Regions from separate parts of the Sutcliffiella sp. NC1 genome, predicted to be linked through region 1. Evidence: a T-box and tRNA genes for the amino acid it is inferred to sense, from the RefSeq annotation. Region 1 holds a T-box; the other holds one or more tRNA genes.
The links. The T-box of region 1 lies ahead of O1A01_RS19135 (valine--tRNA ligase). A T-box ahead of a tRNA ligase gene usually reads a tRNA of that ligase, here a tRNA-Val.

Region 1 (4,823 bases):
TTTAATTTGCTTACTCATTGGAGTATTCACTTCTGCACGAACGTTACGTACAGCGCGAATCACATCTACTAATAAACGCATATCACTTGCTGCTTCTTGATCAGTTAGCTCTTGGCGAACTTCTGGCCATTTTGCAACTGTGATAGACTCTCCTTCATGAGGAAGTTGTTGCCAAATTTCTTCTGTAATAAATGGCATGAACGGATGTAATAGACGCATTGTGTTGTCTAATACGTAAGCAAGGATAGAACGAGTTGTTTTCTTTGCTGCTTCGTCTTCACCGTATAATGGAATTTTCGCCATTTCAATATACCAGTCACAGAAATCATCCCAAATGAAGTTATAAAGGGCACGACCTACTTCACCGAACTCATATTTATCTGCAAGCTTTGTCACTGTTTCGATTGTTTCATTTAAACGAGTTAAAATCCATTTATCTGCAACAGATTTTTCACCTGTTAAATCAATATCCTCATAAGCCATATCGCCCATGTTCATTAATGCGAAACGAGATGCGTTCCAAATTTTATTGGCAAAGTTCCAAGTCGCTTCTACTTTTTCCATACTGAAACGTAAATCTTGACCTGGTGAGCTTCCAGTTGATAAGAAGTAACGTAAGGAGTCTGCTCCGTATTGTGCGATAACATCCATCGGGTCCACACCGTTACCAAGTGACTTACTCATTTTACGTCCTTGCTCATCACGAACGAGACCGTGAATAAGTACGTCTTGGAATGGACGTTGACCAGTAAATTCAATACCTTGGAAAATCATACGAGATACCCAGAAGAAGATGATATCATACCCTGTTACTAATGCAGAAGTTGGGTAGTAACGTTGATAGTCAATCGATTCTGTTTCAGGCCAGCCCATTGTAGAAAACGGCCATAATGCAGAACTGAACCAAGTATCTAATACGTCATTATCTTGTTCCCAGTTTTCGATATCTGCTGGTGGTTCATGATCAACATGAACTTCTCCAGTTTCTTTATGGTACCAAGCTGGAATACCATGTCCCCACCATAATTGACGGGAAATACACCAGTCACGAATGTTTTCCATCCAGCGTAAGTACGTATTTTCAAAACGGTTCGGTACGAAGTTTACTTTATCTTCACCTTGTTGTAGCTTAATAGCTTCGTCCGCAAGTGGTTGCATTTTTACGAACCATTGTGTAGAAAGGTAAGGCTCTACAACCGCTCCACTACGCTCACTATGACCTACAGAATGCATGTGCTCTTCTACTTTGAAAAGAACTCCTTGCTCTTGTAAGTCTTTTACAATTTGTTTACGGCATTCGAAACGATCTAGTCCTTTATATTGTAGAGCGTTACCGTTCATTGTACCGTCTTCGTTCATAACTAAAACTCTTTCTAGGTTATGACGATTTCCAATTTCAAAGTCGTTCGGGTCGTGAGCTGGTGTAATTTTGACTGCACCTGAACCGAATTCCATATCAACATAGTCATCTCCAACGATAGGAATTTCACGGCCAGTAATTGGTAGCTTAACTGTTTTACCGATTAAATGTTTATAACGGTCATCTTCTGGATGAACGGCAACCGCTGTATCTCCAAGCATCGTTTCTGGACGAGTTGTAGCAACTTCAATATGGCCAGAACCGTCTGCTAACGGATATCGCATATGGTAGAAAGCACCTTGAACATCTTTATAAATAACTTCAATATCAGAAAGAGCTGTTTTTGTAGCTGGGTCCCAGTTAATAATGTACTCACCACGGTAGATTAAGCCTTTTTTGTAAAGAGAAACGAATACTTCACGAACAGCTTTAGAAAGACCTTCATCTAATGTGAAACGCTCGCGACTGTAATCTACTCCTAAACCTAGTTTTGACCACTGCTCACGAATATGTCCTGCATACTCTTTTTTCCATTTCCACGTTTCTTCTACGAACTTTTCACGACCTAAATCATAACGAGATACACCGTTACTGCGTAGTTTTTCTTCTACTTTCGCTTGTGTTGCGATACCTGCGTGGTCCATCCCAGGTAACCAAAGAACGTCATAACCTTGCATACGTTTAATTCGCGTTAAAATATCTTGTAATGTTGTATCCCAAGCGTGACCTAAATGTAGTTTCCCTGTAACGTTTGGGGGTGGAATAACGATTGTGTAAGGCTGTTTTTCCTTGTCTCCTGTCGCTTCAAAAAACTTGCCATCTAACCAATATTGATAACGGTTCGCTTCAACTGCATTCGGATCGTACTTCGTCGGTAAATTTACTTCTTTTAATTCCATTTTGTTTCCTCCTTTATGTGGACTATCTTAAGAACTGTTAAATGGTGGTGCTGAAAAATTCCTGAAAAATACAAAAACTCCCCTCATCCAATAAAAGGACGAAAGGAGTTAGTTTCGCGGTACCACCTTTTTTTACTAGAAATAGATAGACTACTCCTAGTACTCTTAAATGAAGTAACGGCTCTTCACCGGCTTTGACTACTTTTACTTCACCAAAGCTACTCAAGGGCGACATTCCAATGAAACGTTTCCTAAGAAGCCTCTCAGCCTTGGGCTTCTCTCTCTGAAGGGGTTTCGATTGTACTCTTCCCTGTCACTGTATTTCGTTTAATTTATTTACTTATATATGTTACCTAATAAGTAATGATTTCGTCAATAAGCTTCTCCATCTTTTTCATAATTTATTCAAATCAAAACAATTTCGTGTCAAAATGGGCACTATTTATCGCCTAATATCATACGTTGTAATATCAGGCACATTGGCTGGGGGCTAATGCTAACTCCCTCTTCCACCTCTAACATAGTAGTAGGAAACAACGAAAGGGGAAGAATTGATGAGAAAATACAATCCATACTCGTTACCACCGTGGTTGCGTCAAGTTCGGGCAGTTTGCGCCCAGTTTATTATTCCAATTTCGATCTTTCAAGGTATTCGAACAATCTTTTTACCAACTACCTTTGACGTCCTTATATTAGCACTATGTATAACATTAGCTGTCTGTTTTCATCTTGAATGGCTTTAACGAAAAAGTACCCAGCGTCACTATGATGACGACTGGGTACTTTGCATTTTTTTCTGTTCTTCAATTTGACTTATGCGACCTGCTACATATTCAATGTTTTTCGCGAGCCAATACGATTCTAAAATGTGGGTCACGTGTTTGCGCTCCCCTTTTCTTCTTTTTAATCGTTTCTCTTCTATATACTTATTTAGCACTGAAATAAATTGGCGCGGATACGCTAAGTATGCTAGGGCTAATGCTTTTTCATGGTCTTTTAACGGAAAAGCATTGCTATATTCAAAGTACCAGTCAACACAATCGTCACAAAACATCGGATATGTTCGTAAGTAACGATGGTAAAAAGCAATTAAATCGTTGGCTGGTGCTGCTTTACGGGCTTTCTCCCAGCTAATAAAATATCCACGACCTTCTTTGTCTTTTAAAAAATGATGAAAGGATACTGCACCATGAGTGATGGCAGTACGGTGCTTTTTTGCTTCTTTAATCTCATCATACCAACTATCTAGCTTCTGCAGAGCAAACCTTAACGCACTTCCTATCTCCGTTGCGAAGGAACATACTTGTAGCTCGAATGGTGACATGTAAATTTTCTTCTCACAATCGTCTACAAATTGGTTTAGGCGCTCTTCGTCTTGTCTCCAATCTATTTTTGTTTTTTCATAGAAAGAAGTAATATCATCAAGCTCGTAATCTTTTTCTTTAACGGTTATGTTATGAAGCTTTGCCAATTCTTTAAACATTAGACTATCTTTAAAATCAGCTTCTCTTTCCTCTTGATGTTCGACCCAAGGCATTAAATAGTAGGAATCTGTTTGATTCTCTATGAAATAAAAACCTTGTTGTGTTTTATAAATAGGAACAACAGAAGAAACCCCTCGTTGTGATAGGGAATGAATGTTCATAAAGAGTGCATACGCTCGATTTTTATTAATTTTTTTCAAAGCATAATTGCCTTCTTTTGTTCCAACACGCCAAACGTTATGACTATATGATTGTAAAAGTTCTGGCACTACCCCATATTGCCTTAAAATACTTTCAGCATATTGTTCATTCGTTGTTTGCATAACACTTAACTCACTTTCTTTCAAGCTAGTTTTTGTGTACAGCTTAAATCATTTTATTTGTATAGTTGTTTCAAAAAACAAGTGAGGAAGGAAATCCTCACTCACTTGAAAATGTACTGTTAAGAATTAGAGTAAGCCGCAGCTGGTACATAAATTAATTGGCCTTCTGAGACGTCAGCATCTGATGCTAGGCCATTCATTCGAATTAGTTGTTGAATGGTTACGTCGTATCTTTCCGCGATTGAATCAATTGTCTCGCCATGTTGTACGATACAAATCTTTAAACGAGTAAAGTCTGATCCATCTTCTTCTGCAAAGATTTTTGTAAGAGAAAGGTTGTTTTCATCGCGTACTTTTTCCTCATCCTCTTCCTGTTTTCCATCAAACTTTGCTACAGGTGCTTTTTCTTCTACATCTTCACGCTCTTCTTTTTTAGCAAAAAAAGATACGATGTTTTTATTTTCATCTTTTGGTTCTTCCGCAGAGCTAGCCTGAAGAGCAACAACTGGGGATTGAACGACATTTTCAGTGTACGAAGATTCTTCCTCCTCGTCTCTTTCTTCCTCTGCTTCTGCTTCTTGCTCCACCACTTCTTCTACCGGCTCCTCTTCTAAAGTAGGATCTTTTCTTACTTCTACTTGAAATGGCTCATATACATCATCGTCTTCATCTTGGTCCTGTTCCGTTGTTTGCTCGGACACTACTGCTTCTTCCTGGAAATCTGTAGTATCATATGCAGTTTCGTTCGTTACCTGAA
Region 2 (4,823 bases), 2.2 Mb from region 1:
CTTCAATAATGCTATTCCCTTCTCCATTTCTTCTCGTGCATCTGAATCTTGTTCTTTCTCCATTAAGTGCATTAAGCGAGGTAAGGAAGATTGTTCTCCAATTTTACCTAATGCCCATGCTGCTGTCCCTCTAATGACAGGTCTTGGATCATTTTCAATTAGCTCAAGGAGAACTGGGACAGCCGTTTTATCCCGATAATGGGCTAGTGCTATAATTGCATTTCGTTGGATTGGTTTTTTTCCTCGCCATGAACCTGACATATGGCCATATTTTTCTTTAAACTCTCGATTACTCATTGTTAACAAAGGCTTTAATCTCGGCTTTACTAGCTCAGGATCGGGTTCTAATTCCGCATGAAGGTGAAAGTCCTTCCCCTTATTTTCTGGACATACCGTCTGGCACGTGTCACAACCATACAAACGATTACCTAGTTTTGTTCTATATTCTTCTTTTAAAAAGCCTTTCGTCTGTGTTAAAAAGGCAATGCACTTGTTAGAATCGAGTTGCCCTCCTTGAATTAATGCACCGGTTGGACAAGCATCCACACACTTATTACACGACCCACAACGGTCTTCAATCGATTGATCTGGATCAAATGGTATATTTGTAATCATTTCACCTAAATACACGTAGGAACCAAATTCTGGCGTAATAATGGCACAGTTTTTACCACTCCACCCGATACCTGCTCTTTCGGCAACTGCTCGATCTGCAAGCTCACCTGTATCGACCATTGATTTTAATGTTGCTTCTGGGACTTTTTGTTTAATGAATTCTTCTAATTTACTTAAGCGATCTCTCAGTACAAGGTGATAATCTGTTCCCCATGATGCCCTGCAAAAAATACCCCGTGGGTCCTTCCTCGTACTACGAGGTGCATCTTTCATTTTTGATGGGTAAGCAATCGCAATCGCAATAATAGATTTTGCTTGAGGGAGTAAAAGCTGAGGATTCGTTCGCTTTTCAATATCACTTTCTTCAAAACCTGATTGGTACCCATTTTCTTGCTGTACTCTCAACCGTTCCTTCAATTCAACAAAAGGACTTGCACTTGTAAAACCAATTTTATCAATGCCAATTTGCTTACTGTATTGAATAATTTCTTCTTTTAATTTAGTAAAATTCAATGTATGCACCTCCTTTGCTAACATTTTTAACTATTCATTTAATGTGTGGTAAACTAATATAAACATGGAAATAAAGGAAGCGGTATAATGATTACAATACATAATGAAGTAAAAAAAGCTATTCCAAATTTTAAGTTAGGTTATATTGAATATGAAAATACAACTATAAGCACTACACCCCAAATGTTTAAAGGTAGATTTCGCCTTTTTCAAGAATCAATATACTTTGATTTACTTGATCAAGAACTAAAAAGTGTTCACGGAATAGCGGAATGGAGAAAGATTTTCAAACAAACTGGTACTGATCCGAGTAGGTACCGCCCATCCGCCGAAGCGCTATATAGAAGGATTAAAAAAGGTCAGTTTCTTGAACCTGTAAACTCTGGCGTAGACATTAATAATTTTTTTTCGTTAAAGTATTCAATTCCTTTTGGTTTATATGATAATGCAAAACTTAACGGACAGCTATCAGTAATGATTGGAAAAGAAAATGATCACTATACTGGTTTAAACGGTAGAATAATCAGTCTTGATAAAATCCTTCATACTGCTGACGAAAATGGCCCGTTCGGAAGTCCTTACATTGATAGTACTAGATCCCCTATTTCAGAAGCAACTACTGATGCCATTCAACTTGTTTATTTACTTCCATCTATTGAAAATAATGAAGCAGTAAAGATGCTAGAGAGTGTTGCTTCTATGTTTGTACAAATTAACGGCGGGAATTTTAAAGTAAATCTAGTATCATAAAGAATTCATTTTATTAATGAATTCTTTTTTTGTTCTTTAACATATTAGATTAAAAGTATCCATAGTGGGTAAACAAAAAAACGTAATGCATCGTTAATTTGTTTAACGAAACACTACGTTACTCACTATGTATGGAGCGGGTGATGGGAATCGAACCCACGACATCAGCTTGGAAGGCTGAGGTTTTACCATTAAACTACACCCGCACTGGCCTATTCTTAATTAATACCGGTGGTCGGGTTCGAACCGACACTCCGAAGGAACACGATTTTGAGTCGTGCGCGTCTGCCAATTCCGCCACACCGGCGTAAACAGTATTAAAATAAAAAATGGTGCCGAGGACCGGAATCGAACCGGTACGGTAGTCACCTACCGCAGGATTTTAAGTCCTGTGCGTCTGCCAGTTCCGCCACCCCGGCTTGTAACACTGTTTGGCATTTATTAGTGGAGGCGGCAACCGGATTCGAACCGGTGGTAAAGGTTTTGCAGACCTCTGCCTTACCACTTGGCTATGCCGCCTAATGTATTGGAGCGGAAGACGGGATTCGAACCCGCGACCCCCACCTTGGCAAGGTGGTGTTCTACCACTGAACTACTTCCGCAAAATTGGCTGGGCTAGCTGGATTCGAACCAACGCATGACGGAGTCAAAGTCCGTTGCCTTACCGCTTGGCTATAGCCCAATAATTTTATAATGTTGGGGCGATTGATGGGAATCGAACCCACGAGTGCCAGAGCCACAATCTGGTGCGTTAACCACTTCGCCACAACCGCCATAATGTTAAGTTTTGTTTTATAATTGGCAGGGGCAGTAGGAATCGAACCCACACCGGAGGTTTTGGAGACCTCTGTTCTACCGTTAAACTATGCCCCTATAGTAAGAATTGTTACAACTTAATTTAAAATGGTGGAGGGGGACGGATTCGAACCGCCGAACCCAAGGGAGCGGATTTACAGTCCGCCGCGTTTAGCCACTTCGCTACCCCTCCAGTAAGGATGGTGCCGGCGATAGGAGTCGAACCCACGACCTACTGATTACAAGTCAGTTGCTCTACCAACTGAGCTACACCGGCATATATTAAATGCAATTATTTCTTTTTATAATTTAAATGGTGGCTCGGGACGGAATCGAACCGCCGACACATGGATTTTCAGTCCATTGCTCTACCGACTGAGCTACCGAGCCTAACTTTAAATTATAATGGCGGTCCCGACGGGAATCGAACCCGCGATCTCCTGCGTGACAGGCAGGCATGTTAACCGCTACACCACGGGACCTGGTTGCGGGGACAGGATTTGAACCTGCGACCTTCGGGTTATGAGCCCGACGAGCTACCGGACTGCTCCACCCCGCGACGATATTAATCTTATAATTTATGGTGGAGGATGACGGGATCGAACCGCCGACCCCCTGCTTGTAAGGCAGGTGCTCTCCCAGCTGAGCTAATCCTCCAATATATAATGGTGACCCGTACGGGATTCGAACCCGTGTTACCGCCGTGAAAGGGCGGTGTCTTAACCGCTTGACCAACGGGCCATAATTGTAAGAGTTTAAGAATGGCGGAGAGCAAGGGATTTGAACCCTTGAGACGGCGGTAACCGTCTACACGATTTCCAATCGTGCTCCTTCGGCCACTCGGACAGCTCTCCATAATGGCTCCACCAGTAGGATTCGAACCTACGACCCTTCGGTTAACAGCCGAATGCTCTACCGCTGAGCTATGGTGGAATAGAAGAATTATATCCTTCAGCCTGGCAACGTCCTACTCTCGCAGGGGGACAGCCCCCAACTACCATCGGCGCTGAAGAGCTTAACTTCCGTGTTCGGTATGGGAACGGGTGTGACCTCTTCGCCATCATTACCAGACATTTTTTTAAGGACAAATACTATTATAATATATTTTATGAGAAAATCAAGAGTTTTTTTTGTTCTCTCAAAACTAGATAATATTTTTCATCAAGATCGTTCATATCGTTCATTTAAATTGGTTAAGTCCTCGATCGATTAGTATTCGTCAGCTACACGTGTCGCCACGCTTCCACCTCGAACCTATCAACCTGATCATCTTTCAGGGATCTTACTAGCTTGCGCTAAAGGAAATCTCATCTTGAGGGGGGCTTCATGCTTAGATGCTTTCAGCACTTATCCCGTCCGCACGTAGCTACCCAGCTATGCCTTTGGCAAGACAACTGGTACACCAGCGGTGCGTCCATCCCGGTCCTCTCGTACTAAGGACAGCTCCTCTCAAATTTCCTACGCCCACGACGGATAGGGACCGAACTGTCTCACGACGTTCTGAACCCAGCTCGCGTACCGCTTTAATGGGCGAACAGCCCAACCCTTGGGACCGACTACAGCCCCAGGATGCGATGAGCCGACATCGAGGTGCCAAACCTCCCCGTCGATGTGGACTCTTGGGGGAGATAAGCCTGTTATCCCCGGGGTAGCTTTTATCCGTTGAGCGATGGCCCTTCCATGCGGAACCACCGGATCACTAAGCCCGACTTTCGTCCCTGCTCGACTTGTAGGTCTCGCAGTCAAGCTCCCTTGTGCCTTTACACTCTACGAATGATTTCCAACCATTCTGAGGGAACCTTTGGGCGCCTCCGTTACTCTTTAGGAGGCGACCGCCCCAGTCAAACTGCCCACCTGACACTGTCTCCCGAGCCGATAAGGCTCGCGGGTTAGAATTTCAATACAGCCAGGGTAGTATCCCACCGACGCCTCCACCGAAGCTAGCGCTCCGGCTTCTCAGGCTCCTACCTATCCTGTACAAGCTGTACCAAAATTCAATATCAGGCTACAGTAAAGCTCCACGGGGTCTTTCCGTCCTGTCGCGGGTAACCTGCATCTTCACAGGTACTATAATTTCACCGAGTCTCTGGTTGAGACAGTGCCCAGATCGTTACGCCTTTCGTGCGGGTCGGAACTTACCCGACAAGGAA

Region 2: it has a tRNA-Val gene. The T-box ahead of O1A01_RS19135 (valine--tRNA ligase) is inferred to sense a tRNA for this amino acid. The anticodon was not compared.

The regions. Positions count from the first base shown of each region.
Region 1 is NZ_CP115153.1:3,654,415-3,659,237, forward strand. It holds gene O1A01_RS19135 (valine--tRNA ligase) at 1-2,259, opposite strand, end outside; T-box leader at 2,351-2,585, opposite strand; gene O1A01_RS19140 (hypothetical protein) at 2,814-3,002, shown strand; gene ysxE (spore coat protein YsxE) at 3,023-4,066, opposite strand; gene spoVID (stage VI sporulation protein D) at 4,186-4,823, opposite strand, start outside.
Region 2 is NZ_CP115153.1:936,141-940,963, reverse strand. It holds gene queG (tRNA epoxyqueuosine(34) reductase QueG) at 1-1,152, opposite strand, end outside; gene O1A01_RS04740 (B3/B4 domain-containing protein) at 1,216-1,878, shown strand; tRNA gene O1A01_RS04735 (tRNA-Gly) at 2,011-2,084, opposite strand; tRNA gene O1A01_RS04730 (tRNA-Leu) at 2,105-2,185, opposite strand; tRNA gene O1A01_RS04725 (tRNA-Leu) at 2,209-2,297, opposite strand; tRNA gene O1A01_RS04720 (tRNA-Cys) at 2,324-2,397, opposite strand; tRNA gene O1A01_RS04715 (tRNA-Gly) at 2,406-2,480, opposite strand; tRNA gene O1A01_RS04710 (tRNA-Gln) at 2,486-2,560, opposite strand; tRNA gene O1A01_RS04705 (tRNA-His) at 2,576-2,651, opposite strand; tRNA gene O1A01_RS04700 (tRNA-Trp) at 2,678-2,751, opposite strand; tRNA gene O1A01_RS04695 (tRNA-Tyr) at 2,783-2,866, opposite strand; tRNA gene O1A01_RS04690 (tRNA-Thr) at 2,875-2,950, opposite strand; tRNA gene O1A01_RS04685 (tRNA-Phe) at 2,988-3,063, opposite strand; tRNA gene O1A01_RS04680 (tRNA-Asp) at 3,080-3,155, opposite strand; tRNA gene O1A01_RS04675 (tRNA-Met) at 3,156-3,232, opposite strand; tRNA gene O1A01_RS04670 (tRNA-Val) at 3,255-3,330, opposite strand; tRNA gene O1A01_RS04665 (tRNA-Glu) at 3,340-3,414, opposite strand; tRNA gene O1A01_RS04660 (tRNA-Ser) at 3,436-3,527, opposite strand; tRNA gene O1A01_RS04655 (tRNA-Asn) at 3,532-3,606, opposite strand; rRNA gene rrf (5S ribosomal RNA) at 3,628-3,744, opposite strand; rRNA gene O1A01_RS04645 (23S ribosomal RNA) at 3,863-4,823, opposite strand, start outside.